DNA from 2 places in the Agromyces tropicus genome. Region 1 is predicted to be linked to the other one. Evidence: predicted binding sites of a transcription regulator. Region 1 holds the regulator's gene; the other holds the start of a gene.
What was found. The regulator HspR, encoded in region 1, represses chaperone genes until heat shock. The targets are predictions, from matches to a motif close to AAGTTGAGTCNNNNNGACTCAACTT.
Positions count from the first base shown of each region.

Region 2: ABD230_RS10485 (Hsp20/alpha crystallin family protein) is a predicted target of HspR. The motif match lies at 11,312-11,336, and genes of this name have one in related genera.

Region 1 is NZ_BAAAPW010000002.1:537,025-552,713, reverse strand. Features, by position in the region: gene ABD230_RS08370 (metalloregulator ArsR/SmtB family transcription factor) at 1-273, shown strand, start outside; gene ABD230_RS08365 (arsenate reductase ArsC) at 340-756, shown strand; gene ABD230_RS08360 (arsenate reductase ArsC) at 753-1,427, shown strand; gene ABD230_RS08355 (hypothetical protein) at 1,538-1,855, shown strand; gene ABD230_RS08350 (heat shock protein transcriptional repressor HspR) at 1,913-2,335, opposite strand; gene ABD230_RS08345 (DnaJ C-terminal domain-containing protein) at 2,335-3,333, opposite strand; gene ABD230_RS08340 (nucleotide exchange factor GrpE) at 3,428-4,075, opposite strand; gene dnaK (molecular chaperone DnaK) at 4,078-5,961, opposite strand; gene ABD230_RS08330 (DUF559 domain-containing protein) at 6,590-7,471, shown strand; gene ABD230_RS08325 (hypothetical protein) at 7,629-8,183, shown strand; gene rlmN (dual-specificity RNA methyltransferase RlmN) at 8,265-9,539, shown strand; gene ABD230_RS08315 (hypothetical protein) at 9,574-9,840, shown strand; gene ABD230_RS08310 (hypothetical protein) at 9,931-10,497, shown strand; gene ABD230_RS08305 (serine protein kinase RIO) at 10,772-11,665, shown strand; gene ABD230_RS08300 (YceI family protein) at 11,755-12,330, shown strand; gene ABD230_RS08295 (MFS transporter) at 12,562-13,956, shown strand; gene ABD230_RS08290 (ExeM/NucH family extracellular endonuclease) at 14,059-15,689, opposite strand, start outside.
Region 2 is NZ_BAAAPW010000002.1:985,400-1,001,088, reverse strand. Features, by position in the region: gene ABD230_RS10530 (DEAD/DEAH box helicase) at 1-2,235, opposite strand, end outside; gene ABD230_RS10525 (MOSC domain-containing protein) at 2,318-3,136, shown strand; gene ABD230_RS10520 (hemerythrin domain-containing protein) at 3,193-3,906, opposite strand; gene ABD230_RS10515 (ester cyclase) at 4,113-4,526, shown strand; gene ABD230_RS10510 (helix-turn-helix transcriptional regulator) at 4,534-6,183, opposite strand; gene ABD230_RS10505 (winged helix-turn-helix transcriptional regulator) at 6,392-6,754, opposite strand; gene ABD230_RS10500 (SDR family oxidoreductase) at 6,852-7,727, shown strand; gene ABD230_RS10495 (immune inhibitor A domain-containing protein) at 7,947-10,259, shown strand; gene ABD230_RS10490 (hypothetical protein) at 10,410-10,607, opposite strand; gene ABD230_RS10485 (Hsp20/alpha crystallin family protein) at 10,857-11,285, opposite strand; gene ABD230_RS10480 (GNAT family N-acetyltransferase) at 11,461-12,348, shown strand; gene ABD230_RS10475 (amidohydrolase family protein) at 12,494-13,693, shown strand; gene ABD230_RS10470 (DUF2207 domain-containing protein) at 13,758-14,978, opposite strand; gene ABD230_RS10465 (M23 family metallopeptidase) at 15,110-15,689, opposite strand, start outside.

The sequences.
Region 1 (15,689 bases):
CCGGCGGCCGAGGTGAGCCCGGCCATCGTCGCCGCGCTCGACGAGATCGGCGTGCCCGTGGGCGGCGAGTTCCCGAAGCCGCTGACCGACGAGGTCGTCCGGGCGGCCGACGTCGTCGTGACCATGGGCTGCGGCGATGCGTGCCCGGTGTACCCCGGCATCCGGTACCTGGACTGGGAGCTCGACGATCCGGTCGGCCGTCCGTCCGACGTGGTCCGCGGCATCCGCGACGAGATCGACGCGCGCGTGCGCGACCTCCTCGCGTCGCTCTGACCTCGACATCGCATAGATGCTGATCTATGCTTTCTTCAGACCCACCCCAGCGAATCGAGGTTCCCCGTGTCCGAGAAGCCCACCGTCCTGTTCGTCTGCGTCCACAACGCCGGACGGTCGCAGATGGCCGCCGGCTGGCTGCGCGAACTCGGCGGCGACCGCGTCGAGGTCCTGTCGGCCGGATCGGCGCCGAAGGACGAGATCAACCCGGTCGCGGTGCAGGCCATGGCCGAGGAGGGCGTCGACATCGCCGGCAACACGCCCAAGGTGCTCACCACCGAGGCCGTCGAGGACTCGGACGTCGTGATCACGATGGGCTGCGGCGACGCCTGCCCGGTCTTCCCCGGCAAGCGCTACGAGGACTGGGAGCTCGACGACCCCGCCGGGCAGGGCATCGACGCGGTCCGGCCCATCCGCGACGAGATCCGCCGCCGGGTCGAGGGACTGCTCGGCGAGCTGCTGCCCGAGAGGGCCCGAGCGTGAGCACCCGCGACGGGCAGCTCGCCCTCGACGACCCGCACGCGGTCCTCCACCGCGGCGCCGAGCGACTCGCGGCCCACTACGACGGCATCGTGAACGCCGAGACCGTCGAGCGGACCGTGTTCGAGTCCTACGCCGCACTCGCGCGCACCGCGAAGGTCTCCGTGCACCTGCCGAGCCTGGCCGCCAGGTTCGCGAATGAGCGACTCACCGCGCTCGCGCAGTCGAAGGGCGCGATCCCGAAGCCGGTGCCCGAGGTCCTGTTCGTCTGCGTGCAGAACTCCGGCCGCTCGCAGATGGCAGCCGCCCTCGCCCGCGAGCTCGGCGCGGGCCGCGTGCACGTGCGGTCGGCCGGGTCCGAGCCGGGCAGCGGCATCCTCCCGTCGGTCGTCGCCGTCATGGCCGAGCAGGGCGTCGACCTGGGCGAGGAGTTCCCGAAGCCGCTGACCGACGACGTCGTGCGGGCCGCCGACGCCGTGATCACGATGGGCTGCGGCGACGCGTGCCCCGTGTATCCCGGCAAGCGGTACCTCGACTGGCGACTCGACGACCCCGCCGAGCTCGACCTCGACGGCGTCCGCCGGGTCCGCGACGAGATCCGGCGGCGGGTCGAGGAGCTGCTCGCCGAGGTGCTGCCGGCCCCGGTCGCGCACGGCGCAGGTCCGACGGCCTGACGGCCCGACCACGTTCGCGAGGCGGCCCGAGCACGGCCAGGAAGCCCCGCGAACGAACCGGGGACCCTCGGACCCTCGACGCGCACCGTCGCGCGTGCGATCATCGCCGCATGACGCCAGACGTCGAGCCGGTCGGACCCGGCGCCACCGCCCGTGACTGGGCAGGGCTGCTCTTCATCTTCGGGGTGCTGGTCGCCGCCGTCTGCGGCGGGCTCCGGATCCTCGCCGACGGCGCCGTCGGCGCCGACCCCGCTTCGGACGCCTGGCTGTGGCTCGTCGCCGTCGTCACGACGGCGTCCACGGCCGGCCTCGCGGCGCTCGTGCGTCGGGAGTACCGTCGCGACCGGCGCTTCGCACTGGGGCTCGCGCTCATCGCGGTCGGCGTGGGCGCCACGGCCGTCATCTGGGCCGTCATCGGCGCGGCCTGAGCGCAGTCCGCGGCCGGTGACTCACGGCCGAACGCGCGCCTCCGCGGTCGGGGCGCGTCAGCCGCGCTCGAGCGGGCGCCACACGACGACGGCGTTCTCGCGCCGCACCCGCGTGCCCGCGCGGAGCGAGACGACCTCGCCCTCCGAGCCCGCCGCGAACACGCGGCGGCCGGGGCGGTTCAGCATCTCGTCGGCGAGCGCCCGCTCGAGCTCGCGGACCCGCTGCCGCAGCTCGTTCACCTCGTTCTCGAGGCCGAGCACGCGGCGGATGCCCTCGAGGCTGACGCCCTCGCTCGAGAGCTGCTGGATCTCGCGGAGCTGCGCCACGTCGCGCATCGAGTAGCGACGGGACTTGCCCGCGGTGCGCTTGGGCGAGACGAGGCCCATGCGGTCGTACTGGCGGAGCGTCTGGGGGTGCATGCCCGCCAGCTCGGCGGCGACCGAGATGACGAACAGCGGGCTCTCGCCGTCGACCTGCATCAGGCGCTCCGGGCCTTCGCGAGGAGGTCGTCGCGCGGATTCTCGTCGGGCAGCTGCGCGGCGAACTCGCGGAGCTTCTCCTCGGCGTCCTTCGACAGGTGCGCCGGGACGGCCACCTGCACGACGGCCAGCAGGTCGCCCGTGCCCTTCTTCGTCTCGACGCCGCGGCCCTTCACGCGCAGCACGCGGCCGCTCGGCGTGCCGGGGGCGACGCGCAGCTTCACGGGCTCGCCGCCGAGCGTCGGCACCTGGATGGTGGCGCCGAGCGCCGCCTCCGCGAACGTGACCGGCACGTTCACCCGCAGGTTCAGTCCGTCGCGCTCGAACACGGGGTGCTTGCGGACCGACACCGTGAGCACGATGTCGCCGGGCTCGCCGCCGTCGGGCGAGGGGTGCCCCTTGCCGCGCAGGCGGATCTTCTGGCCGTCGGCCACGCCGGCGGGCACGTTGACCGTGATCTCGCGGCCCTCGGCGGTCTGCAGCGTGATGCGGTCGCCCTTGGTGGCGGTGATGAAGTCGAGCGTCGTCGACGCCGTGACGTCACGTCCGCGGGTCGGACCGCCGAAGCCGCGGTACCCGCCCGTCGGCTGGCCGAAGCGGCCGCCGCCGAACAGCCCGCCCAGCAGGTCGTCGTAGTCGCCGCCACCGCCTCCGCCCTGGCGGAAGGTGTAGCGGGTGCCGCCCTGCTGGCCGAACATGCCGCCGAAGACGTCCTCGAACCCACCGGATCCGGCCCCGCCGGGGGCGGTGAAGCGCGCCCCGCCGCCCATCGCGCGGACCGCGTCGTACTCCTTGCGCTCCTCGGGGTCGGAGAGCACCGAGTTCGCCTCGCTGATCTCCTTGAACTTCGCCTCGGCCGCGGCATCCCCCGGGTTCTGGTCGGGGTGGTACTTGCGGGCGAGCTTGCGGTACGCCTTCTTGATGTCGGCGTCGCTCGCGTCCTTCGAGACGCCGAGGGTGGCGTAGAAGTCCTTGTCGAACCAATCCTGGCTGGCCATCGGCGCCTCCTCTCTGCTGAATGTAGTGGTTCGTGGGCGGCCGGCCCGCGGCATCGGGGGACTCGAACGGATGCCGCGGGCCGACCCGGGCGCGTTACGCGGGCGTCTTGACGACGACCTTGGCGGCGCGCAGGAGCGTGCCGCCGAGCAGGTAGCCCGTCTCGACGACGTCGGCGATCGTGTCGACCTCGACGTCGTCGGAGTGCTGCTGGAAGATCGCCTCGTGGCGCTGCGGGTCGAAGGGCTCCCCGACCTCGCCGAACTTCAGGAGGCCCAGCTTGCCGACCGACGCGCGCAGCTTCGCCGCGATCGTCGCGAACGGGCTGTCGCCCTCGAGGTCGCCGTGCTTCTCGGCACGGTCGAGGTCGTCGAGCACCGGCAGCAGCGCCGCCACCGCGGCGCCCATCGCGCGCTCGCGCTCGAGCTCGCGGTTCGCCTCAGTGCGCTTGCGGTAGTTCGCGTACTCGGCGGTCACTCGCTTGAGGTCGGCGAGGTGCTCGGCCGACGGGTCCTCGACCTCGGCCTGCGCCGCGTTGAGGATGTCGTCGACCGTGAGCTGCTCCTCGTCGGCCTCCGCGACGGCGTCCTCCGACGGTGCGGATGCCGCGGCATCCGTGGCCTCTGGGGCGGACCCGACGTCCGCCCCCTCGCCCTGCGGTGCGCGAACCTCACCCGTCTCGGGGTCGATCCGCCGCTTGTCCCGGATGATCGGCTCGTCGTGGTTCTGGTTCTCGTCCGTCATGGTTACTTCTTCTCGTCCTCGTCGTCGATGACCTCGGCGTCGACCACGTCCTCATCGGAGGACTCGGCGCCCTCGGAGCCGGACGCGGTCGCGTCCTCGCCCGGGTTCGCGCCGGCGGCGGCATCCGCCTGCTGGCCCTGCGCGTAGATCGCCTCGCCGAGCTTGCCCTGCGACTGCGAGAGCTTCTCGAACGCAGACGTCACCGCGTCGTCGTCGTCGCCCGCGAGGGCCGACTTCAGCGCGTCGACGTCGCCCTGGACCTCCGACTTCACGTCGGCCGGGAGCTTGTCCTCGTTGTCCTTGATGAGCTTCTCGACCGAGTAGGCGAGCTGCTCGGCCTGGTTGCGCGTCTCGGCGGACTCGCGGCGCTTCTTGTCCTCGGCCGCGTGCTCCTCGGCGTCGCGGACCATGCGCTCGATGTCCTCCTTCGGCAGCGACGAGCCGCCGGTGATGGTCATCGACTGCTCCTTGCCGGTGCCCTTGTCCTTCGCGGACACGTGCACGATGCCGTTCGCGTCGATGTCGAAGGTGACCTCGATCTGCGGGATGCCGCGCGGGGCCGGCGCGATGCCGGTCAGCTCGAAGGTGCCGAGCGGCTTGTTGTCGCGGGTGAACTCGCGCTCGCCCTGGAAGACCTGGATGGCGACCGAAGGCTGGTTGTCGTCGGCGGTCGTGAAGGTCTCGCTGCGCTTCGTCGGGATGGCCGTGTTGCGCTCGATGAGCTTGGTCATGATGCCGCCCTTGGTCTCGATGCCGAGGCTCAGGGGGGTGACGTCGATGAGCAGCACGTCCTTGCGCTCGCCCTTGAGGACGCCGGCCTGCAGGGCGGCGCCGACGGCGACGACCTCGTCCGGGTTCACGCCCTTGTTGGGCTCCTTGCCGCCGGTCTCCTTCTTCACGAGCTCGGAGACGGCGGGCATGCGGGTCGAGCCGCCGACGAGGACCACGTGCGCGATGTCGGACACCTTGATGCCCGCCTCGCGGATGACGTCCTCGAAGGGCTTCTTGGTGCGGTCGAGCAGGTCCGAGGTCATGTTCTCGAACTGCGCGCGCGTGATCGTCTCGTCCAGGTTCGCCGGGCCGTTCTCGGTGAGCGAGAGGTAGGGCAGCTGGATGGTCGTGCTCATCGAGGAGCTGAGCTCCTTCTTGGCCTGCTCCGCGGCCTCCTTCAGGCGCTGGAGGGCGATCTTGTCCTTCGAGACGTCGACGCCCGTCGAGTCCTTGAAGCGCTTGATGAGGTGGTCGACGATCCGCTGGTCCCAGTCGTCGCCGCCGAGGCGGTTGTCGCCGGCGGTCGCGCGGACCTGGATGGTCGAGAAGTCGTCGTCCTTGCCCACCTCGAGGAGGGAGACGTCGAACGTGCCGCCACCGAGGTCGAAGACGAGGATGAGCTCGTCCTCCTTGCCCTTGTCGAGGCCGTACGCGAGCGCGGCCGCCGTCGGCTCGTTGATGATGCGGAGCACGTTCAGGCCCGCGATCTCGCCGGCCTCCTTCGTCGCCTGGCGCTCGGCGTCGTTGAAGTACGCCGGCACGGTGATGACCGCGTCGGTGACGGTGTCGCCGAGGTACTGCTCGGCGTCGCGCTTGAGCTTCTGGAGGATGCGCGCCGAGATCTCCTGCGGCGTGTACTCCTTGCCGTCGATCGCGGGCGACTTCCAGTCGGTGCCCATGTGGCGCTTGACCGACGAGATGGTGCGGTCGACGTTGGTCACGGCCTGGCGCTTCGCGGTCTCGCCCACGAGCACCTCGCCGTCCTTCGTGAATGCGACCACCGAGGGGGTGGTCCGGAAGCCCTCGGCGTTCGCGATGACGACGGGCTCGCCGCCCTCCAGGACGCTCACGACCGAGTTGGTGGTGCCGAGGTCGATTCCGACTGCACGTGACATGTGTGTATCTCCTTCTGCCAGGAGGTCTCGAGTCTCGCCCCCCGGCGATCGGCCCGGCGTTCCCCGCCCGCGGCCGAAGTCAATGATCGACGAGACTTGAGCCTCGCCGACTCAAGTGTCCGATCCGCCCGAATCGATGTCAAGTCGAGACCGGAAAACTTGAGTGCACTTGACTCAACTCTCGGCGCACTCCCAGTATTCCGCCTGCGCTCCGCCCCCTCCGCCCACGGCCGCCCGCCCCGCTCACCCACACCCGCACCCGCACCCGCACCCGCACCCGCACCCGCACCCGCACCCGCACCCGCACCCGCACCCGCCACCCCACACCCCCTCACCCCCTCACCCCCTCACCCCCACCGAGTGTCCAGTGGATGTCGGGCGGCGCGCCGACAGGCGGCATCCATTGGACGCTCGGGCCCGCTCGGGCCCGCGAGGGCGGGGCGACGTGGCGGGGTGGGCGGCTGGAGCGACCGGGCGGACGAGATGCGGTGGCTGGACGAGGGTGGGGGGATGCGGTGGGCGGGAGCGACTCGGGGAGCCGGCCTCCACAGCGGGAGGGTCGCGCGCGGAGCGCACCGCTCACGGCGGCGTCGCAGCGCCCGCGGGCGCGCCGACGCACGGTGGAGCGATGCGACCCCGACCGCTGCCCCCACCCCTCCGCGCCGGGGCGTTCACCGTGCACGCCGCCGATGCCCTCGGCGTGACGCGGGGGCGACTCCGGGCATCGGACCTCACCGCGCCCTATCCCGGCGTCCGCATGGTCGGCGCACCCGTGGGGTTGGAGGAGCAGTGCCGTGCGTTCGCGCGGCGGATGCGACGCGAACAGGTCTTCAGCCACATGACCGCCGCGTCCCTGTGGGGACTCCCGATTCCCGTCGAGCACGAGGGCGCACCGCTGCACGTGACGGCGCTGAACGGCCGCGAGCCCCGGGTCGACGGCGTGATCGGGCATCGCGTCCGACCGGAACGGGTGCGGTGGCTCGTCCTCCGCGGCCTTCCCGTGGTGTCCGCGGCGGACGCCTGGTGCCAACTCGCGACCACGCTGCGCCCCGACGACCTGATCGCCGCCGGCGACGCGCTCCTCGGTTGGCCCGTTCCGATGATCCGGACTGAGGAGCTCGATGCGGCGATCGAGCGGCACCGCCGAGGCCGCGGCGCCCGAGCGCGCGACGCGGCGCGGCAGGACGTGCGCCCCGGTTCGGCGTCGCGTCGCGAGTCGTTGCTGCGCCTGGCGGTCGTGCGCGCCGGACTTCCGGAACCCGAGTGCAACGGGCGGATCCGGCTTGCCGGCGGCCGGACGGTCCACGGCGACCTCGTGTTCCGCGCACAGCGCGTGCTGCTCGAGTACGACGGCGATCACCACCGGACGGATACCGCGCAGTTCGCCCGTGACGTGGATCGGCTGAACGCCCTGGCCGCGGCGGGATGGACGGTCCTGCGCGTGCGCTCCGGCGTCGACCCGCGACCCCTACTGGCCCAACTCGCCGGTGCGCTCGCCCGGCGCGCCTGATCTCCCGCACGCGCCCACGGCTCACGAACGTCCAGAGGATGCGGGATCGAACGCTCGCCGTCGGCGTTCTCTGGACACTCGAGGTGCCGCGCGGCATCCGGTCGACGACCTGTGGGGAGTCCGCCCGAGCGTCGGTGCCGCCGCCTAGCCTGAGCCCATGACCCGACCGACACTCCGGCGCACCGTCGCGCCCGCCATCGCCCTGCTCGCCCTGGCCCTCGGCCTCACCGGCTGCGACGCATCGACGTCGCCCGCGTCGAGCGCCTCGGAGACACCGCCCGCGACATCCGACGCCACCGCCGAGCCGACCGAGTCGACCGAGCCCGTGACGATCCCGGTCACGTGCGACACGCTCATGACGCCCGATGCGTACGCGAAGCTCGCCGACGACGGGCTCGAGCCCCGCCAGGCCACGCTGTTCGACCCGATCGCGCTGCGCATCGCCGACGAGGGCGGGCTCGTGTGCTCCTGGGGCAAGCCGCAGACCGACGTCACCCTCGACGTCGCGCAGGTGCCCGCGGGCGACGAGGCGACGTGGACCGCCGCCCTCGCCGACGCCGGCTACGAGCAGGGCGACGACCCGGTCGCCGGCGGCTGGGTCGGCCCGGCCGACGCGGGCAACGGCATGACGCCGGTCGTCGTCATCGCCGACGGCACGGTCACGTGGTTCAACTCGCCGACGTTCGCGGGCGACCTGCGGCCGACCAGCTGAGGGGCTGACGAGCCGACGGCGGGGTGCTGCGGCGCGGACTCGCCCAGCCCGCCTGCAGCACCCCGCGCGTAGGCTTGACGCATGCCGACCGAGTCGCCCGAGAGCACCACGCCCGCCGACGGGGGCCGGGCGACGCCGCCGCGCTCGACCGGCATCCGCCAGGTCCGTCCGAAGACCGAGGGCTGGAAGCAGCAGAAGGGTCCCGACGGGCGCCCGCTCCTGCAGTTCGCCTCACCCAAGCGCGGCAAGCCGCCGGCCCACCTCGCCGACCTCGCGCCCGAGGAGTGGAAGGCGCGTGCCGAGGAGCTCGGCATCCCCGCGTTCCGGCTCAAGCAGGTCGCGCGCCACTGGTTCACACGCTGGACGAGCGACCCGGCCGAGATGACCGACCTCCCGGCCGCCGGGCGCGAGGAGCTGGTCGCCGGCCTCCTGCCGCCGCTGCTGACCGAGGTGCGCCGCCTCGAGACCGACCGCGGCGACACGATCAAGTTCCTCTGGAAGCTGCACGACGGCGCCCTCGTCGAGTCGGTGCTCATGCGCTACCCCGGCCGCATCACGCTGTGCGTGTCGAGCCAGGCGGGCTGCGGCATGAACTGCCCGTTCTGCGCGACCGGCCAGGCCGGCCTCACCCGCAACATGTCGGCCGCCGAGATCCTCGCCCAGGTGGTCGAGGCGAACCGCGTGATCGCCTCCGGCGCCCTGCACGGCAAGCGCGCCGACGACGGCACGCCCGAGCGGGTGTCGAACATCGTGTTCATGGGCATGGGCGAACCGCTCGCGAACTACGCCCGGCTCATGCGCGCGGTCCGCACGATGGCGGCCCCCGCCCCGAACGGGCTCGGGATGTCGGCGCGCAACATCACGGTCTCGACGGTGGGACTCGTGCCCGCCATCCGCAAGCTCGCCGACGAGCACGTGCCGGTGACCTTCGCCCTCAGCCTGCACGCGCCCGACGACGGCCTGCGCGACGAGCTCATCCCCGTGAACTCCCGCTGGAAAGTCGACGAGGCGCTCGACGCCGCGCGCGAGTACTTCGAGAAGACCGGTCGCCGGGTGTCGATCGAGTACGCGCTGATCAAGGACATGAACGACCACGGATGGCGCGCCGACCTGCTCGCCGAGAAGCTCAACGCGCGCGGGCACGGCTGGGTGCACGTCAACCCGATCCCGCTGAACCCGACGCCCGGCTCGATCTGGACGGCGTCCGAGGTGGACGTGCAGCGCGAGTTCGTGCGGCGCCTCTCCGACGCCGGCATCCCGACGACCATCCGCGACACGCGCGGCAAGGAGATCGACGGCGCCTGCGGGCAACTCGTCGCGACCGAGGAGGACGAGGCCGCCGCCGCCCGAGCCTGAGCGTCGACGGCCGGAAGAGGAAGGGGAACCCGTCATGGCCGAACCGATCGAGGTCGGGATCGTCTCGTACACCCTGTCGGCCGACGTCTACGAACGCGTGGGCGCCGACTTCGACACGGAGGCCGTCGACGATGCGATCCTGTCGCGGCTGAACCAGCTCGTTCCGAGCGGGGTCGTCGTGCATCGCAACGGCAAGGCGTTCGCGGACCCCGAGGTCGCCGACGTCGCGCGCGGGCTCGATTGGCAGCACCTGCTCTCGCAGATCGACGTCGACCAGATCCTCGCCGACCACAGCCGCTGACGGCGACCACAGCGGCTGACGGCGACCACGGCCGCCGACTCAGGGCGGGCCCGGACGACACCGGACTGCCGGGCCCCTAGGGTGCGGGACATGACCCGACACCTCGCACCTGCCACGATCTCCTCGGCGATCCTGCTCGCCGCCCTGCTGAGCGGCTGTACGCCGACCGGACCCGCGGATGCCGCACTCGAGCCCGCCGGGGCGACGTCGGCGTCGCCCGCCCCCGAACCCGAGGCGACCCCGACCGCCTCCGCGGCGGCTCCGGCCGCGGACGCGACCTGCGACGACCTGCTCACCGACGCCGGGGCCGCGGCGCTCGACGAGGATGGACTCGCGCTGCAGTCGGACCCGAGCGCACTCGGCGCAGCCATGGAGGACCTGCTCGCTCACGGGGCGATGGGATGCCGCTGGGCCAAGCCCGACAGCGACATCGCCGTCTGGGTCGCGCGCCTGCCCGAGGCCGACGACGCATGGTCTTCCCGCCATGACGCGCTCGTCGCCGCCGGATGGTCGGAGACCGGCGATCCGATCGCGGGCACGCTCATCGCCCCGGCCGACTACGACGCCAACTACCGGCCGTCGATCGTGCACGCCGACGGTGCCACGACGTTCGCGAGCTCGGCCGCGTTCCTCGTGTCGCTCGACGGCATGGGCTGACGACGCCACCCGCCGAGCCGATGCGGTCGGCGGCGATCCCTTTACGGATGCCGCGCCCGGGCGTATGCTCGTGCGGGCTGCGGCGTCCGCCGCGGCATCCGTCGCCCGATGGGCGACCACGCACCGACGAGCACCGCACCGCGGGCCGAGACCGAGGGGAGTGAGCGATGAACACCGTCATTGTCGCGCGTATCGCAGACACCCTTCCCTGCGAGGCCGCCCGCTAGCATCCGCGAACGGTGGCCTCCACGATCTCGGAGACACCACCGTGAACATGCTGTCGTCCCTCGACGATTCCGCCGCGCGCGCCCGCGCGGCCACCGCCGCGTCATCCGTCGCGGCGTTCGAACCCCTCGCCTTCGCCGACGTCGAACCCGGCGAGGACCAGCGCTGGTCGACCTGGCCGGCCACCCAGCCGAGCGAGCGCGGGCCGGAGCCCCGGCCCGACTGGCTCGTGACGTCCGCCGCCGCACTCGACACCGAGCTCGGCATCGTGAAGACCGGCAAGGAGGCCGACCTCTGGCTCATCGAGCGCGCCGTGCCCGGTGCCCCGCCCGATGCGCCCGGCACCCGGTCGCTCCTCGCCGCGAAGCGCTACCGCGGCACCGAGCACCGGATGTTCCACCGCTCGGCGATCTACACCGAGGGTCGCGCCGCCCCGCGGCGCTCCCGCGACGTGCGCGCCGTGCAGCGCTCCTCCTCGTACGGCCGCGAGGTCGCCCGCACCGAGTGGGCCTACGCCGAGTTCGCGGCGCTGCGCCGGCTCACCGAGCTCGGCGCGCCGGTGCCGTACCCCGTGCAGGTCAGCGAGACCGAGGTGCTCATGGAGTTCATCGGCGAGGGCCGCACGGCCGCGCCGCGCCTCGCACAGGTGCGGGCGACGCCCGACGAGCTCCGCGACCTGTTCCACCAGGTCATGGACCTCATGCGCACCCTCGCGCACGCCGGACTCGCGCACGGCGACCTCTCGCCGTACAACCTGCTCGTCCACGCCGGCCGGGTCGTCGCCATCGACCTGCCGCAGGTGGTCGACGTCGTCGCGAACCCGAACGGGTTCGACCTGCTGCACCGGGACTGCGTCAACGTGTGCGAGTGGTTCACGCGGCAGCGACTGGAGTGCGACGCCGAGGAGCTGTTCGCCGAGCTCGTCGGCGACGTGACGCGGTGAGCGTGCACGGGCGCCCGGCCGCCCGTGCACGTCACCCAGTCGGGGGGATGAGAGACTGATTCGGTCCGTGCAACGACCCTGGGGAGATCATGACCGACATCGGACCCGAACTGAGCGGCGACTGGGACCTCGATCCGGCGCACACGCGCATCGGCTTCTCGGCCAAGCACGCCATGGTCGCCAACGTCCGCGGCGCCTTCAACGAGCTGACCGGGACCCTGCACGTCGACTTCGACGCCCCGGAGCAGTCGACCGCCGAGGTCGTGCTCAAGGTCGCGAGCATCGACACGCGCAATGCGCAGCGCGACGAGCACCTGCGCAGCGCCGACTTCTTCGACGTCGAGCAGTGGCCCGACATCACCTTCCGCAGCTCGCGGATCGAGGAGGTCGGCGAGCACGCGCTCGTGGTCTCCGGCGAGCTGACGATCCGCGACGTGACGAAGCCGATCACCATCCCGATCGAGTTCACCGGCGCGCAGGTCGACGCGTTCGGTGCGCTGCGCGCCGGCTTCCAGGGCACCCGGCGCATCGACCGCCGCGAGTTCGGCCTGGAGTGGAACATGGCGCTCGACGCGGGCGGATGGCTCGTCTCGGAGAAGATCACCCTCGAGTTCGAGCTCTCGGCGATCAAGCGCGACGAGGACGCGGCGGAGCAGGCCGCCTGATCCGCGGGTGCACGGGCGCCGACCGCACGTCGGCGCCGGGCTGTCGCGGACGGAGCCGGAGGCGCTAGCCTTCACGGGATCGACGCGGATCGGCTGGGCCGGGCGCGCCGTCACCGCCCGTTCACCCCACGTCGGGAGACTCCCCCCATGACCGACCAGCCCACCCCGCCCGAGCCGAACGCCTCCGAGTCGTCGGGCGAGCCCCACGCGCCGTTCTCGACCCGTCCGGGCATGGTGACCCCCGCGCTCTCCACCGCCGAGCTCGGCGTCCTGACCGGCCTCGAACTCCAGGCCGAGCGCCGGGTCCCCCGCCGCCAGGTCTGGTCGTGGGCGCTGTGGGACTGGGCGACGCAGCCGTTCAACTCGGTCATCCTCACGTTCGTCTTCACGGCGCTGTACCTCACGAGCGACTGGTTCCTCGACCCCGCGGTCGCAGCCCTCGAGGAGGGCGACCCCGTCCGCGAGCGCGGCCTGGCCGACCTCGCGAGCGGGCTCGGCTGGGCGATCACGATCGCGGGCGTGCTCATCGCCGTGCTGGCGCCCGTGCTCGGGCAGCGAGCGGATGTCGCGGGGCGCCGCAAGCTCTGGCTCGGGGGCGCCACCGCGGCGCTCGTGGCCTGCATGGCGGCGCTGTTCTTCGTGCAGGGAACGCCGTCGTACTTCGTGCTCGGCGTCTCGCTCATCGCGGCCGGCACGGTGTTCAGCGAGATCGCGGGCGTGAACTACAACGCGATGCTCGTGCAGGTCTCGACGCCGCGCACGGTCGGCAAGGTCTCGGGGCTCGGGTGGGGCCTCGGCTACCTCGGAGGCATCGTGGCCCTCGTGCTCGTGGTCGTGGCGACCGCGTTCGACTGGTGGGGCATGCCGACCGACGACGGCCTCGTCTTCCGCGTCATCGCGGTCGGCTGTGCGGTCTGGACCGTGGTGTTCGCGTGGCCCGTGCTGGTCTTCGTGCCCGAGGCGCCGCCCGCGGCCGGTCGCGAGCGGGTCGGGTTCCTCCGCAGCTACGGGGTCCTCGTGCAGGACATCGTGCGGCTGTGGCGCTCGTCGCGCCCGACGTTCTGGTTCCTCCTCGCGAGCGCCGTGTTCCGCGACGGCCTCGCCGGGGTCTTCGCGTTCGGCGCGGTCATCGCGGCGGTCGTGTTCCACTTCACCTCGAACGAGGTCATGATCTTCGGCATCGCCGCGAACCTGCTCGCGGGCGTCTCGACGATCGTCGCCGGCTGGTTCGACGACCGGTTCGGCCCGCGGGCCGTCATCCTCACCTCGCTCGCGGGGCTCGTCGGTGCCGGCCTCGTGGTGTTCTTCCTGCACGACGCCGGGACCGGGCCGTTCTGGGTCTTCGGGCTCGTGCTCACGCTCTTCGTGGGGCCCGCGCAGGCGGCCTCGCGATCGTTCCTCGCCAGGGTCACGCCGGCCGGGCGCGAGAGCGAGATCTTCGGCCTGTACGCGACGACCGGGCGCGCCGCCAGCTTCCTCTCGCCGCTGCTGTGGTCGTCGTTCATCGCCCTGTTCGGCGCGACCTACTGGGGCATCCTCGGCATCGTGCTCGTCCTGCTGGCCGGGCTCGTGCTCATGCTGTTCGTCCGCGTGCCCCAGCGCGCGGCGGATGCCACGGCCGTCTAGTCCCCGCTCCACGGCTCGTCCGGGGACGGCGGTGCTCTTCCGGACATGACGACGGCGCGTCGCCCCGGGGAGGGGAGCGACGCGCCGTCGGGTCGGTGCGGCTTACGGTCCGACCGTGACCGTCACCTCCTTCGTGGTGGTGTTGCCGTACGGGTCGGTCGCCTCGAACGTGAACACGTAGACGGCGCCGTAGCGGGCGAGCACGCGCGCCTCGGTGTCGGAGACGATCTCCACGTCGGCCTTGTGGCCGCTCGCGGTGGCGTCGACGAGCGAGACCTCGACCTCACCGGAGGCATCCGTCGCCTGGATGTCGAATCCGACCGTGACCCACTTGGCGTTCGGCGGGAAGACGACCGACGGGTCGGCCGCGACCTCGAGTTCCGGCGCGGTGAGGTCGAAGCCGACGATCACCGGGTCGTGGTCGCTCGACCGGTACGGATCGGGCGCGAAGATCGCGTCCTGCGCGTCCTGCTTGAACTCCATGAGGTAGTCGAGCAGGTCGGGCTCGTCGGCGTTGATCGCCCAGGTCGACGCGCCCGTCACCTTCGCCGCCAGCTCGGAGCCCACGAGTCCGTAGTCGAGGTAGCCGAGCTGGCCGTCGAACACGTACGAGTACGCCTCCTCGCCCTGCTCGCGGAGGAGCAGGTCGGTGTAGCCCGCACTGGTCAGCACCTCGATCGGGTCCTCATGGTCGTACGAGTTGAGGTCGCCGATGATGAGCTCGCGCCCGGGCTCGGCACCGGTCGGGCCGGTCGCCAGCCAGTCGACGAGCGCCTCGGCGGCCGCGGTGCGCACGCCGTTGCAGTTGCCCTGGCCGTCCGGGTCCTCCGGGTCGCCCACGTCGTCGCAGCTGCTGCCCTTCGACTTGAAGTGGTTCACGACGACCGTGACCTCCTCGCCGTTCTCGAGGTCGGCGAACGTCTGGGCGAGCGCCGGACGGTTCTTGTCGTCGTCGAAGGCCGGGTCGACCGAGCTGTCGAGGACGGCGAAGTCCCCGACCGCCTCGACGGCGGACGGCTTGTAGATGAACGCCGTCGTGATCTCGTCGGTGCCGACGACGCCGGTGTCGATCGCCGAGTAGACGTCCTCACCGAGCGCGTCGTTGATCGCGTCGACCAGCGTCTGCACGGCGGTGCCGTTGTTCTCGATCTCGATGAGGCCGAAGACGTCGGCGTCGATCGCCGTGATCGCGCTGACGATCTTGGCCTCCTGGCGGTCGAACTCCTCCGGCGTCGACGCGCCGCGCGAGCCCAGCGTCGTGAAGTAGTTCAGGACGTTGAAGCTCGCGACCGTGAAGTCGCCGCCGACCTCGGGCACGTCCGTGCGCGGGTTGACCGGCGTGTACTCCGCCCCCTGCGTGGGCTGCACGCGCCACAGGTCGAACCGGTAGTCGAGGATGCCGGTCGCGTCCGTCACGAGGTCGCCGCCGCGGAAGCGGTTCTCGAGCGTGAACTCCTCGCCGTTCGGGTGGATCGCCGGGTCGGGGTTCTGCACGCTGCGGCCGTCGTCGAGCGTGATGCGGTTCGCCGCGTTCTCGGCGGCGAGTTCCACGGCCTCGGGCGACCCGGGCTCGTACAGCGCGGTGGGCTGGTACTGGCGCTCCGTGCCGAGGACGATCTCACCGAACCGGTCGAAGTTGAAGTACTCGATGATGGCGAGGTCCTGCGGAAGCGTCACCCGCATGCCCTCGAGCGACTCGTAGGTCGCGTCATCCGCGGGGAGCGTGACCTCGG
Region 2 (15,689 bases), 450 kb from region 1:
CCGCTCGCGGTTGCCGTCCTCCTCGATCGGGCGACGGTAGCGCTCGTCGAACGCGCGCCGCGACGGGAACAGCCCCGGCGCGACGATGCGCAGGATCGCCCACAGCTCGCCGAGGTGGTTCTCGAGCGGCGTGCCAGTCACCGCGACCCGGAAGGGGGCGCGGATGCCGCGGGCGGCCTCGTGCACCCGGGTCGCCGGGTTCTTCACGAACTGGGCCTCGTCGAGCACGAGGCCGGCCCACTCGAGCTCGCCGAAGGCGTCGGCGTCGAGGCGGAGCACCGCGTAGGTGGTCACGACGAGGTCGGCGCCCGCCGCGACCTCGGCGAGCGGACGCCGTCGCTTCGCCTCCGTCGCGGTCACCGACGCGACCCGAAGGCCTGGCGTGAACCGGGCGGCCTCGCGCACCCAGTTCGAGGCGACCGACGTGGGCGCGACGACGAGGAACGGCCGCGGCGACGCGGCATCCGTCGCCGCGGCATCCGTCGCGCCGCGCGCCCGCTCCGTCGCGTGCTGCACGAGCGCGAGGCACTGCACGGTCTTGCCGAGCCCCATGTCGTCGGCGAGCACCCCGCCGAGGCGGTTCGCGTGCAGGAACGCGAGCCATCGGAACCCGTCGAGCTGGTACGGCCGGAGCGGGAGCGCGAGCCCCGCGGGCGGCGCGAGCTCGGGCACCTCGCCCTGCTCGAGTCCGGCGACCGTGGCGCGCCAGGCGACCGCGGGCTCGGCGACGTCGGCCAGGTCCTCGAAGTCGGACCAGAGGCTCGACCGGCTGCGGTGGATGCGGACGCCCGTCTCCCACTCGTCGTGGGAGCCGGCCTCCTCGATGAGCTCCCGCAGCTCGTCGAACACGGGCTGCGTCAGCGACAGCGTGGACTTGTCGACGAGCAGCATCCGCTTGCGCCCGGTCGCGAGCGCGCGGAACAGCGGCATGAACGGCACCGGGCGGCCGTCGACCGTCACGACGACGCCGAGGTCGAACCAGTCGCGCTTGCGGCTCTCGACGAGCGAGACCGCGAGCTGCGGCCGCGCCGTCGCCTCCCGGTAGTCCGGTCGTTCGCCGCGCACGTCGATGCGCAGGGGGCGGCGCTCGGCGAGCTCCTCGAGCCGCGGCATCCGCTCCATCGCGAACTCGGCGGCGTCGATGCCGCGCAGCACGACCGCCTCGAACGGCACCCAGCCGAGCTCGTCGGCGACCCGGGCGACGAGGTCGTCGTCGAGCTCCGGGTCGGGGTCGGCCGCGGGGTCGACCTCGCTCCAGCGGCCGTCGGCGTGCGCCCATCGCCACGACAGCCGGAGCACGTCGTCGGGTTCGTAGCGCGCGTCGAGCACGAGGGTCGCGGGCGGAAGCGGCGGCGGCTCGAACGTGCCGTCGCGGCTCGTGATCGCGAGCGTGCGGGCGAGGGCGTGCACGTGGGTCGCGAGGAACTCGGACACCTCCCCTGCCGGGACGCGTACCTCGTGCGCCTCGCCGAGCAGGGCGAGCTCGGGGGCGCCGAGCCCGCCGGTCACTGGAGCGAGGTCGAGGCGACCCACGTCGAGGTCGAACCGGGCGAGGCCGTGCCGGGCGATCGGGCGGACCCGGGTGGCATCGCCGTCCGGGTCGCCGCGCCGGGCGGCGAGCGGGTGGGCGACGCCGCCGAGGTCGAGGACCGGGGTGAGCGTCAGGCCGCCGTCGGCGCGCGACGCGTCGAACCCGAGGGACGCCGCCCCGTGCAGCGCCACGTCCGGGGTCGGCCCGGAGCCGACGAGGGCGATGCCGAGCCGCCGCGCCTCATCGAGGAGCGCCCAGAGCAGCGGGCTCTCGAACTCGTCGAGCGTGATCCACTCCGAGCCGTAGACGTGCACCGACGGCGTGGTGCCCTTGAGCAGCGCGAACTGCGCGAACCACCGCGACTGCGCCGGGTCGACGCCCGCCGACGACGCCTGGTAGGCGATGTTCTGCCAGGTGAGGCCGTGCTTGCCCCACGCCCCGCGCGCGCCCTGCGTGACGGGCCGCACGCCGATGCGGTCGACCCCGGACGCCCGCCGTGCGGGCTCGTCGCGGGGCCCGCGCCACTCGCCGTCGCGACGCGGCACCCGGCGGCGCAGCTGGAACTGCAGCCCGAGCGGGCGGAGTCGGGCGGTGCCCGGCGCGGCCGCGGCATCCGTCGACCCGGCGTCCCGACCGCCGTCGGTCGCGGCCGCGTCGAGGCTCGCGAGTGCCGCGCGCCAGTCGGGCGGTCGTTCGGCGGGCATGCCGTCCATGCTCGCACGGGGGCACGACACGTCGACCGCTCGCCCCGACTTCGGTCGGCGCCGCGTCGGCTAGCGTGGCGGGATGCAGGTGACCCGGCTCCGCGTGTACCCCGTGAAGTCGTTCGCCGGGCGCGACGTGGGCTCGGCGATCGTGCGGCCGTGGGGGCTCGAGGGCGACCGCCGCTGGGGGGTCGTCGACGCCGACGGCAGCCCCGTGACGGCGCGCGAGCGCAACGCCCTGCTCTCGCTGACCGCCGAGCCGCTCGCCGACGGCGGTCTGCTGCTCGCCGCGCCCGGCGACGCCGAGTCGCTCCGCGTCGACCCGCCCGTCGGGGCCCCGCCGGTCCCCGTCGGGCACTCGCGACAGCGCGAGGCGCTCCCCGCGGGCGACGAGGCCGACGACTGGCTGAGCGCGCGGATGCGCGCCCCGCTGCGGCTCGTCTGGCAGCCCGATCCGCTCGCGCGCCCGGTCAACCCCGAGCACGGCGGGCGTCCCGGGGAGGGACTCACGCTCGCCGACGCCGGCCCGCTGCTGCTCGCGAGCGAGGCGTCGCTCGCGCAACTCGACGCCTGGACGCCCGACGACGTCCCGCCGCTCGACATCCTGCGGTTCCGTCCCAACGTGGTCGTCGACGGCGACGAGCCGTTCGGCGAGGACCGCTGGACGCACGTGCGCCTCGGCGGCGTGCGCTTCCGCATGACCGAGGTCTGCGACCGCTGCGTGATGACGCAGGTCGACCCGACGACCCTGGCGCGCGGCAAGGAGCCGATCCGGACCCTCGCCCGGCACCGCAAGTGGGATGGCGCGACCTGGTTCGGCGTCCGCCTCGTGCCCGAGCTCGACGGCGCGGGGCCGCACCGCATCGCCGTCGGCGACGCCGTCGAAGCCGAGGTCGGCTGACCGTCGAGGCCGGCCGACCCCGCGGTCGGCGGACTGAGGCGGGCGGACCGCCGCGGTCAGGCGTGCGACTCGCCCGTGAGCGCCGCCCGGTTCGCCGCGTAGTCGCGCCGGCCGATGAGCCGCCACGCGAGCCGCCCCGGCAGGGGCATGTGCTCGTGCAGCCACTCGTCGCCCCCGTCGGGCTGCGCGGCGAGGATCGCCCCGAGCGCCTGCCAGGTCTTGCCCTTCGGCGTCGTCTTCCGGCCGTGCTCGCCGGCCGCGTCGACCTCCGCCTGCGTCAGGGTCGTCTCCATGACCGGGACGATGTTGGCCTCCTCGTCGGGGAGGTGGACGGCGAGGGCGTCGTTCACACCCGCCAGCGCGGCGAGCACCGGCGCGGCATCCGTCGACCGTCCCCCCGCCCGGAAGGCGGGCAGCGCCGCGTCGAGCTCCCGCAGGTGCACGAGCATCGCCGCGTGCTGCGCCTTCATCCGCTCGACATGGCCCGCGCACGCGGGCGCGCGCTCGTCGAGCGTGTCCCAGAGGTGCTCGTCCTCCCACTCGTGGTGGTGGTGCAGGCTCTCCGAGATCAGCGCGAGGTGGTCGCCGACGACGTCCGCGTGCGCGGCATCCCCCTCGGCCACCCGCCCGACGAGGTCGGGCCCCTCGGCGAACTCGGCGCGGTACATCCGGTGGATCTCGATCATCCCGCGGGCGTCGCAGGTCGTCGCGGCCGCGCCGGGGCGATCGTCGGGAAGCTCGCCGCTCGGCGGCAGTGCGGACGCGGCCATGTGATCCCCCGATCGTCGGCGACGGATGCTGCTGGGCGCGACGCTACGACCGCGCGGCGTCCGCGGGCAAGCCCCCCGATGCCCCGCGTCCGGGTGGCACCGGGCGTCCAGCCGGTCCGGTGCGGAATGGAGAATCCTCCCCATGCTCCGGGGCAGCCCACGTGACAGCGTGGAGGGAACGGACGACCCGACGGGAGGAGCAGATCATGGACACCGAGAGCACGGACGTCGTTCGACGGTTCTTCGAGGCGTGGAGCCGGCACGACGTCGAGGCCGCCGCGAGCCTCATGACGGAGGACTTCGTCAACAACTCGTCGCAGGGCCGCGGTCGCGACAGCGTCCGCGAGGAGGGGGCGTACTGGTTCACGGCGTTCCCCGACGCCGAGGTCGCCGTCGAGGACCTCATCACCCAGGGCGACAAGGTCGTCGCGCGCATCCACGCCACGGCGACGCACCGGGGCGAGTTCCTCGGCACGGCGCCGACCGGGCGCGCCATCCAGCTGGACGAGATCGACATCTTCCGGGTCGAGGGCGGCTCGATCGCCGAGTCCTGGTCGATCCCCGACGTGTTCGGGCTGCTGAACCAGCTCGGCGCGTTCGAGCACGCCGGGGCGGCCTGACCTCCGGTCAGCCGGACCGGAGCCCGTGGACCTGCACGGCGGCTTCGGTCCGGCTCCGCACGCCGAGCTTGGCGAGCAGGTTGCTCACGTGGTGCCCGGCCGTCGCCGGGCTGATGAACAGCCGGTCGGCGATCTCGGCGTTGCTGAGGCCCTCGGCGACCAGGCGCAGGACCTCCTGCTCGCGCTTCGTGAGCGTGCCGACCCGCTTCGGCCCGACGCGCCCCCGCCCGCCGAGCGATCGGGCGACCGCGTCCGCGGCATCCGCTTCGGCGACGAGCCCCGCACGGTCGAGCACCGCGGCGGCCGCCCGGGCCTCGGGCACCGCGGCGTCCGGATCGCCGGCCTGCGCGAGCGCCTCGGCGAGGAGCACGCGCGCGCGTGCCGCGTCCAGCGGCATGCCCACCCGGTCGTAGCGCTCGGCGGCCGACCGGAGCTCCCGTCCGGCGTCGGCTGCCGCGTCCTGCGCGAGCCGCAGACGGCCGGTCGCCAGCTCGGCGAGGGCACGCTGCGCCTCGTCGCCGGACGCCGCCGTGAGCCGGGCGAGGCGCTCGACCGACGTCTCCGCACCCGCGAGGTCGCCGCGGCCGAGCTGCACGGGCACGAGCAGCTCGAGGAGCGGGACGGCCGCGAGCGAGTCCGCGCCGATCCTCGCGAGCCGGCGGTGCAGGACCGACGACGCCGCACCCGAGTCGCCGCGGGCGAGGTGGATGCCGACGACGGCGCGCACGGACTCGGGACGCGCCTCGATGCCGGTGACGAGCCGCTCGGCCTCCTCGAGCCGTCCCTGCGCGAGCCGGAGCTCGGCGAGCCGAGCCCGCGGATCCACGCACCGCGCGGCGTGCCCGGCCGAGTCGAGCCGTTCGATGGTCCAGGTCAGCCAGCGCTCGGCGCCGACCGTGTCGCCGCGTGCGGCGAGGATGCCGGCGCAGCACGACCCGCAGAAGCCGAGCAGCGTCGGGTGCGGGCGCAGGTCGAGGAACCGCTCGGCCACCCGCCCCCACTGCTCGAGCCGGCGTCCGTCGAGGGTCTCCTCGCACGCGGCCACCATGTCGCAGCAGGTCTCGGCGAACACCTCGGGCCGCTCCGCCTCCTCCGCCGACGCCGCCGCCATGGCCTCGTCGAGCCGCTCGATCCCGGCGTGCGACCGGCCGGACCGGACGAGGCCGAGCCCCGAGCGCGCCAGCGCGCGGATCTCGAGCGCCGCGTCACGACCCTCGCGGGCCGCGGCGAGCGCCGCGTCGGCGTCGTCCGCGATCCGCACGGGGTCGGTCTCCAGCGCGCTGCGCGCGAGGGCGGACCACCCGCCCGCCGTCGGATCGCCGTCGGCCGCGAGGCGCTCGGCCCGGCCGAGCCAGCCCCGGGCGACGGCCTCCCGGCCCGGTGTCGCGGCATGCTCGATCGCGAGCCACGTCGCCACGCGAGCGGCGTCGGCGTCCCGCCCAGCGCGCCGGTAGGCGGCGTACGCGCGCGTGCGCGTCGCGACCGCTTCGGCGGTCTCGCCGAGCCACCACTGCGCGCGGCCGAGCCCGTCGAGCGCTTCGGCGCTCGGCCGCGCGGCGACCGCCTCGGCGAATGCGTCGCGCGCGTCCGCCCAGCGCGCCTCGCGGATGGCGGCCTCGGCCTCGGCCATCCGCCGGTCGACCTCGTCGCCGTCCACGGCTCCCGGCCTCCTCGACTCGGACCGGCGGCACCCGCGGCGGCCCTGGCCGGTCCGCGCGGTCCGGTTCGTCGGCCGAGGGCGCCCCGTTCGCGACGCTACGACGTCACGGGGCGGGCGGCAAGCGTCCGACGGACGCCGCGGGCGCCGCGAGACCCCCTGCCGGGCCGGCGGATGCCGACGCGGGCGGCGTCGCGGACGAGCTCGTTCAGCGTTCGACGATCGCGTCCGCGTGCCCGGCGACCCACTCGACGAGCGGCAGCATCCGGTCCATGAGCTCGCGACCGAGGTCGGTGAGGGCGTACTCGACGCGCGGCGGCACCTCGGGGTAGCTGGTGCGGGCGACGAGCCCGTCGGCCTCGAGCGTGCGGAGCGTCGAGGCGAGCATCTTCTCGCTGATGCCCTGGACCTCGCGGCGCAGCTCGCCCCAGCGGAGCGTGCCGTCGGTGAGCGCGAGGAGCACCAGCACGCCCCACTTGCTCATGATGTGGTCGAGCACGACGCGGGTCGGGCAGCCCTCCATGAAGACCTCGCCGGAGGTCTCCCGGATCTGCGCAAGACTTACCACCATGTGCGTACCTTACTTCAAAGTGGGTACCGCCGACAGGGAAGGCAAAGGCCGTCGGGCGGGTTGGCCTCGGTGAACCGAAACGGAAGGGACTCCCGTCATGACCATCCTCGTCACCGCCGCCTCCGGGCACCTCGGCCGCCTCGTCGTCGAGGCGCTGCTCGACCGCGGCGCCGCCCCCGCCGACGTGGTCGCCGCCGCGCGCGACACGTCGAAGCTCGCCGACCTCGCCGCCCGCGGCATCCGCACCGTCGAGCTCGACTACACCCGCCCCGAGACCATCGCGCCCGCGCTCGCGGGCGTCGACGCGATGCTGCTCGTCTCGGGCACCGAGTTCGGCGAGCGCGTCGCACAGCACCGCAACGTGATCGAGGCGGCGAAGGCCGCCGGCGTCGGCAAGCTCGCCTACACGAGCGGCCCGAAGGCCGACACCAGCGAGCTCGTGCTGATCCCCGAGCACCGGGGCACGGAGGAGGTCATCGCCGAGGTGGGCGTGCCCGCCGTGATCCTCCGCAACAACTGGTACACCGAGAACTACGCGCAGGACGTCGCGCTCGCCGCCGAGACCGGCGTCGTCGCGGCTGCGACTGGGGAGGGCCGGGTCGCCTCCGCCCCGCGCCGCGACTACGCCGAGGCCGCCGCGGTGGTGCTCCTCGAGGACGGGCACGTGGGCGAGGTGTACGAGCTCGGCGGCGACGAACCGTGGACGTTCGCGGAGCTCGCCGCCGCGGCATCCGAGGTGCTCGACCGCGACGTCGCGTTCGTCGACCAGACGCCCGCCGAGCGGGTGGCGTCCCTCGTCGGCGCGGGCCTCGACGAGGGCACGGCCGGGTTCGTGGCCGCGCTCGACGCCGGCATCGCGCGCGGCGACCTGGCCGACTCGGACGGCACGCTCGCGCGCCTCATCGGCCGACCGACGACCCCGCTCGCGGACGCCCTCCGCGAGCTCGCTCCGGGCGCCCGCGCGGCCGCCTGACGCGCCGCTCGCGGTGTCGCACGAATCGACGTCCGAGGCGGCTCGGACGCTCGATTCGTGCGACATCGGCGCGTGTGCGCGGGGATCGTGCGCGAAATGGGATGTCGGAGGTGAGGGAATCTCGACAGGGAGCGGAGGCCTTCCCCCTGTCCGGGGGACGTGTTAGCGTCCCTCTCACTTGCCCGTGAATTCCGGGCGAATCCCCTGTAAGGAGAGCACGTGAAGCAACGCACGCGCGGATGGCTCGCTGTGACCGCAGCGAGCGCGACGATGGTCGCCGGAGCCGCCTTCGGACCGGCCGCGATCGCCGCCCCCGCGAATGATTCCCCCACCGGCTCGACCACCGCCGCCGAGGCGCGACCCGACAACCGGCCCGGCCCGCTCACGCAGCGCCAGGACGAGCGCCGCAAGGCCGCGCAGGAGCTCATCCTGTCGGGCCAGGCGACGCCCGGTGAGGACGGCACCGTCCAGCTCGCGGAGGACAAGTACTACCAGGCCGCCGTGCAGGGCACCGGCCGGATCTTCACGATCCTGTCCGAGTTCGGCGACTCCGGCAGCGGCAAGCTCGGCACCGAGCCCGGCCCGCTGCACAACGAGATCCCCGAGCCCGACCGGACGGTCAACAACAGCACGCACTGGCGCGAGGACTTCAACCAGGGGTACTACGAGGACCTCTTCTTCGGTCCGGGCGACTCGTTCGCCGACTTCTACACGAAGCAGTCCTCCGGCAACTACACCGTCGACGGCGAGGTGAGCGACTGGGTGCAGGTGCCCGGCAACGCCTCGACCTACGGCGACAACAGCGTCGAGGACTACGGCGGGGCCTGGCAGTTCATCGAGGACTCCGGCAACGCCTGGTACGACGCGCAGAAGGCGGCGGGCAAGTCCGACGCCGACATCGAGGCGGAGCTCGCCGCGTTCGACGTCTGGGACCGGTACGACTACGACAACGACGGCGACTTCAACGAGCCCGACGGCTACCTCGACCACTTCCAGGCCGTGCACGCCGGCGAGGGCGAGGACGCCGGCGGCGGAGCCCAGGGCGAGGACGCCATCTGGTCGCACCGCTGGTACGTCAACTCGACCGACTTCGGCCAGACCGGCCCGACGGTCGACGGCACCCAGGTGAAGTTCGGCGGTGCGCAGATCGGCGACACCGGCTACTGGATCGGCGACTACACCGTCGAGGCCGAGAACGGCGGCCTGGGCGTCTTCGCGCACGAGTTCGCCCACGACCTCGGCCTGCCCGACTTCTACGACACGGCCGGCGGCGAGAACTCGACCGCGTTCTGGACGCTCATGTCCAGCGGCTCGTGGCTCGGCGACGGCACGGTCGACATCGGCACCAAGCCGGACTACATGGGCCCGTGGGAGAAGCTCCAGCTCGGCTGGCTCGACTACGCGGTCGTGAACGAGGGCGCCGGCGACGCCGGCGAGTTCACCCTGAGCCCCGCCGCGCTGCAGGCCGACGGCCAGGAGCAGGCGCTCGTCATCGACGTGCCCGACGCGGGCATCACCAGCCAGTACACGACCCCGAACTCGGGCGACTACGCCTGGTGGACCGGCAGCGCCGACGACCTCAACACCACGCTGACCCGCTCGCTCGACCTCACCGGGGTGCGCTCGGCGACCGTCACGGCGAAGGCCTGGTACGACATCGAGGCCGGCTACGACTACCTGTACGCCGAGTACTCGACCGACGGCGGCGCGAACTGGACGCAGGTCGGCAAGCCGCTCGACGGCTCGTCGAACGGCCGCTGGTCGACGCTGCGCTACTCGATCCCGGGTGGCAGCGACGTGCAGTTCCGCTTCCGGTACCAGACCGACGGCGGCGTGCACTACGCCGGCGCGTTCCTCGACGACATCGTCATCAAGAGCGGCGGCACCACCCTGCTCACCGACGACGTCGAGTCGGGCGACAACGGCTGGACGGCCGCGGGCGGCTTCAAGCGCAGCACGGGCACCGAGACGAGCGAGGGCGACCGCTACTACCTCGTCGAGAACCGCACCTACGTCGACTACGACGCCACGCTCGAGCACGGCCCGTACCAGTTCGACACGGGCTACACGGCTCCCGACCACGTCGAGCACTTCCCGTTCCAGGACGGCATGCTCGTGTGGGCGATCGACGAGGCCTACGGCGACAACAACACCATCGAGCACCAGGGCCACGGCCTCGCGCTCCCGGTCGACTCGCACCCGGCCAAGTTCACCTACCCCGACGGCTCGGCGCCGAGCAACCGCCGCCAGCCGTTCGACGCCACCTTCGGCCTGCAGACGATCGACGCGGTCACCCTGCACAAGGAGGTCCTCGTCGGCAAGGGCAAGAACCAGACGGTGGACTACGTCGGCGCCGTGGGCTCCGACGGCACGACGACGCAGACGGCGACGTTCACGGACGCCGACCCGAACGCGTTCTTCCACTCGTCGAACCCGCTGGGCGGCGTGATCCTCGCCGGCCACGGCGTCGAGGTCACGGTGACGTCGCAGACCACGGGCGGCACGATGACGGTCCACGTCGTCAACCCGTGAGCTGAGGCCGACCGCATCCGACACGGATGACACGACGGGCCCGTCCCCTCTTGGGGGGCGGGCCCGTCTTCGTCGTCTCGGCCTCGTGGTCTCGGCCGGGGCTGCCGGGGCGGCCGCTCGGCCGGTGCGGCCGCGGCGGCCGGTGCAGGCTCAGTGCGCCTCGCGCGCCTGCCCGGGGTGCAGTCGGGCGAGGAGCCCGGCGACGAACGAGTCGCGGCGTGCCGCGGCGGTCGCGCGTGCGGCGCGCCGGCGCTCGGCGACCGCGAGGCGGCGCTCGGCGGCGAACTCGGCGGTGCGCTGGTCGTGCGCGGTCATCTGCTGTGCGAGGAAGCCGTGTGCGAGGTCCATGATCCCGATCCCTTCGTGCGTCCGGCGGTGGCTGACCACCTGCACTCAGGTTCCTCGCTGAGGTGGGTCCGCCGGATCGGGAGGGTGCCCTATCTTGGCGATCCGGCATGCCCGGATCGGGCCTGAGGTACCTAGGGAGCACGGGGTCCAGGGACGCGCGGACGGCAGGTCGGACGCCGTGCACCCGTACCGCCGTCCGCGCATGGAACCGGGGCCGGCGTCGCCCCCGCGGCGACGCCGGCCGGCCGGTCAGCTGCCGCTCGCGACTTCCTTCGGCTCCTCGGTGCTCGATCGCACCTCCACCTTGCGCGGCTTGGCGCGCTCGGAGACGGGGATGATCACGCTGAGCACGCCGTTGTCGTAGTGCGCGCTGATGCCGGCGGTGTCGATGCCGTCCCCGACGGTGAGCTGGCGCAGGAACGAGCCGCTCGGCCGCTCGTGCGCGAGCCACTGCACGTCGTCGTTGCGCAGCGTGCGCTCGGCGCGGATGGTGAGCAGTTGGCCGTCGACGTCGATGTCGATCGAGCCGGGGTCGACCCCGGGCAGGTCGGCGGACAGGACGTAGTGGTCGCCGTCGCGGTGCAGGTCGATCGGCATCATCCGCGGGCCCTGTCGCGTGTCGACGAGGCTGGCCGCGAGGCGGTCGAGGTCGCGGAACGGATCCCAGGTCATGGCCATGAGCGTCTCCTCTCGATGGAGTTCTAGAGTTGAGTCACCTTGACTCAAGTTGAGTTCAGATTAGCACTCTCGATATCAGAGTGCCAGCGTCGTCCGGCGTTGGATCACCACGTTCGCGGGCTGTTCGCCGAGGGCGAAGCGGCGCAGGATGCGATCCCTGACTAAGGTCAGAGATATGGACGCGATCGCGCGCGTGCGCAGCTTCAACCGCACCGTCACCGAGCGGATCGGGGCGCTCGACGACGGCTACCTCGCCCGCGGGCGGCCGCTCGGCCAGTCGCGGCTGCTCTGGGAGATCGGCTCGTCCGGCGACGGCGGCGCGGAACTGCGCGAGCTGCGCGACCGGCTCGACCTCGACTCGGGCTACCTCAGCCGGCAGCTGCGCGCGCTCGAGGGCGACGGGCTCGTGCGCGTCGAGCCCTCGCCCGACGACTCGCGCGTGCGCGTCGTCAGCCTGACCGAGCGCGGCACGGCCGAGTGCGGCGAGCTCGACCGGCTCTCCGACGACCTGGTCGGCGGCATCCTCGACCCCCTCACCGAACGGCAGCGCACGCGCCTGCTCGACGCCATGGACGAGGTGCGGCGGCTCATGACCGCGTCGGCCGTCGAGGTCCGCATCGTCGACCCCGCCGAGCCCGCCGCGCGGACGAGCATCGCGGCGTACTTCGCCGAGCTCGCCGAGCGGTTCGACGTCGGCTTCGACCCTGGCCGCACGCGCCAGGCGACCGACCCCGAGTTCACCGCGCCGAACGGCGCCTTCCTCGTGGCCTTCCTGCACGGCACCGCCGTCGGCTGCGTCGGCCTCAAGCTGCACGGCGACGATCCCGCCGAGATCAAGCGGCTCTGGGTGTCGCGCGACGTGCGCGGACTCGGGCTCGGCGGACGGCTGCTCCGCGAGGTCGAAGCCGTCGCGTCTCGGCTCGGCGTCGGCGTCGTCCGGCTCGACACGAACCGCTCGCTCACCGAGGCGATCGCGATGTACCGCTCGCACGGCTACGACGAGATCCCCGACTTCAACGGCGAGCCGTACGCCGACTTCTGGTTCGAGAAGCGGCTCGCCTGAGGCGTCGGGCTGCTCCCGTCGGAAAGCATGAGATTCCGCGCGATGGGTCCGGCTGGGCGGCCATCGGCCGGAATCTCATGCACCGGGCCCGGAGGCGGGCCGGACCGCGCTGGCGGACCCGGTCCGATCGCGAGAGGATCGCGGCATGGGCGCGGAGACCGTCGAGCCGCTCGGGGCGGCGATCGACCGGATGCCGCTCGTCGACCACCACGTGCACGGGCTGCTGCCCGATCCCTCTGACGACGAGGTGCTCGCCGCCCTGACGCAGTCGGACCGCCCGACGGCCGCCGACGTGTTCGACAGCCAGCAGGGATTCGCCCTGCGCCGGCACTGCGCGCCGCTCCTCGGCCTCGACCCGTTCGCCGACCCCGACGACTACCTCGCCGCGCGCCGCGCCCTCGGCGCCGATGAGGTCGCACGCCGGCTGCTCGGCGCCGCCGGCATCCGCGCGTACCTCGTCGACGACGGCTTCCGGCCCGACCTGCTCATGCCCGACGAGCGGATGTCGCGGCTCGCCGACGCCCCGACGTTCCGCATCGCGCGGCTCGAGACGATCGCCGAGCGCGCGATGAGCGAGGCCGACTCGGGGGTCGACTTCGTCGAGCGCCTCGGCACGGCGCTCGAGTCCGCAGCCGTCGATGCGGTCGGGTACAAGACCGTCGCGGCGCACCGGTGCGGGCTCGGGCTCGACCCGGCGCGGCCGACCGCACGCGACGTGCTCGCGGCATCCGTCGCCTGGCACGCCGAAGTGCGGGCAGGTCGGCGTCTCAGCCCGAGGGATCACGGCGACGGCGCCGCCGCGGCATCCGCTCACCCCCGCCTCGTCGACCCGACGATCATCCGGCACCTCATCTGGTGGGCGCTCGAGCGCGGCGCGGTGCTGCAGGTGCACGCCGGCTTCGGCGACGCCGACCTCGTGCTCGAGCAGGCGAACCCCGCCCGCATGCAGCCGCTCGTCGCGGCCACCGCCGGCACGGGCGGGCGCATCGCGTTCCTGCACTCGTACCCGTACGTGCGAGAGGCGGGCTGGCTGGCCCACGTCTTCCCGCACGTGTTCCTCGACGTCGGGCTCGCGGTCGGGTTCCTCGGCGCCAACGCCGAGACGGTGGTCCGGCAGTCGCTCGACCTCGCGCCGTTCGGGCGCGTGCTGTTCTCGACCGACGCGTGGGGCGTTCCCGAGCGGGTGCTGCTCGGCGCGAGGCTCTGGCGGGATGCCGCGGCGCGCGTGCTCGGCGGCGACGTCGACGACCACGGCTGGCCGGAGGCCGAGGCGCTCCGCGTGGCCGAGGGCATCGCGTGGCGGAACGCCGAGGAACTCTACGGGCGGGCGTTCGTCACCGCGTGATCGGCCCGGCCGGAGTCGGACCGGCCCGAGGCGGCACCGGCCGCCCGATGCCGCACGCGTCGGACTACTGCCCACCGCCCCCGTCGCCGCCACCGCCGCCGTCGAAGCCGCCTCCGCCGTCGAACCCGCCGTAGCCGCCGTCGAACCCGCCGCCGTACCCGTCGAAGCCGCCCCCGGCACCGCCGCCGCCGTCGGAGAAGGCACCGCCGAAGCGGGAGTTGTCCCAGAAGTAGCCGGTCCGCAGGTTCGCCTGCCAGTACTGCTCGGTGAGCGGCACGCCGAACCGGCCGTCGTCCGAGCCGCCGCCGACCGTGATGGGCTGCACGAGCGCGGTGGCCGCGACGGCCAGGCACGACGCCACCCGGTCGGCGCGGTAGCCGTCGGCGCTCGAGTACCACGCCGGCGCTGCGTCGCCGACGCCGAGCACCTCGGCGATGCGGGCGACGAGCTCGGCCTGGTCGAACAGCACGGCCCACGGCAGCAGCGCCTCCGCGGTCGTCGGGTCGCGCACGTCGGTCGCCGCCAGCTGCTCGCGGCGCTGCGCCGCGTGCTCGCGCAGCTCGAGCCCGGCGGCGTTGAGCGGGATCCATCGCGGCATCAGCGCCCGCGCGACGAGCGCTACGATCCCGATCCCGATCGGGATCCAGCCGAGCGCCTCGACCTCGCCCTCGCCGAGGAACACGGCGAGCCAGCCCGCCCCGATGGCGAGCACCCCGCCGATGAGCGCGGCGCGGAAGCGTCCGGTCGGACGGCGCTCCCGGTACACGGCGGCCGCCTCGCCGAAGCGCCGACGCGTGATCCACACGAGGTTGCCGTTGCGCCGGACGACCCGGTCGGCCGCGACGCTCGCGCCGTGCGCCACCACGTCGGACCCGCCGCTGAGGCCGGGCGAGAACACGGCGATCAGCAGGTCCGCCGCGTCGTCGACGGCCCCGCGCGAATGCGCCGTCGGCAGGTCGGACCGGTAGACGAGCCGGATGTCGCCAGGCGACCCGTCACCGTCGATCCGGCGACGATCCTCGAAGGTGATGGCGCCGGTCGTGGCCAGCTGCACCACGGCCGCGGGAAACCATCGGTTCGACGCCGCACCGGAGACGTACCCGACCGCGAGCAGGCCCACCGCCTCCGGGTCGGTGGTCGACGGGTCCACGTCGTCGCGCGGACGGGTCAGCCACGACACGATGAGCGACCCGACGGCGCCGGCGGCGACGAGTGCCGCCGCGATGGCGATGATCGGCAGGAGGGCGATCCCGAGATCGCCCCCGGACGACGCAGCGAGTTCCATGAGCACGTTCCCGCCTCGGCGCGACGATGCGTGCCGCTGAGCCGCAAGCTACTCCCCCGGCGGATCGTTCCGGCATCCCCCCGATGGGGGCACGCTCCGAGCGGATGCCGCGGCGGTCGGCAGCGCGTCGATCACCCCGCCGTCGAGGCGGAGCGGAGGCGCTCACCGAGAGCCGGGATGCCGGCGTCGACGGGCGTCCACGCCCCGCCGCGGGCGACCTCGTACCCCCGGAACGCGAGCGGGATGCCGCGCGCCGACATGAGGTCGGTCGAGTCCATGAGCTGGATGTGCAGGTGCGGCGACGTCGAGTTGCCGGTGTGCCCGACGCGGCCGAGCACGTCGCCCGCGCGGACGCGGTCGCCGGGCCGGACGGCGACGCTGCCGGGCGCGAGGTGCGCCATGCCGCCGAACACGTCACCGCCGGCCGGCGTGCGCAGGTGCTCGGCGCGGAGCAGCACGTGGTTGCCCATGATCCCGGGAATCCGCGCGGGCGTGAAGGCAGCGGCGTTGCGCGCCGCGCGCGCCGCCTCGCGCAGCGCGGAGCCGACGCGCTCACGCTCGGTCATGCCGTCGGACGCCGAGACCACCACGCCGTCGAACGGCGCGTGGATCGGCGCACCCCAGGCGTGGAACTCGCGCGTCGGCGCGCCGGCCATCGCCACGCGCCATCCGCTCGCCGGGTGCTCGTGCCGCCCGGGCCGCGCGTCGACC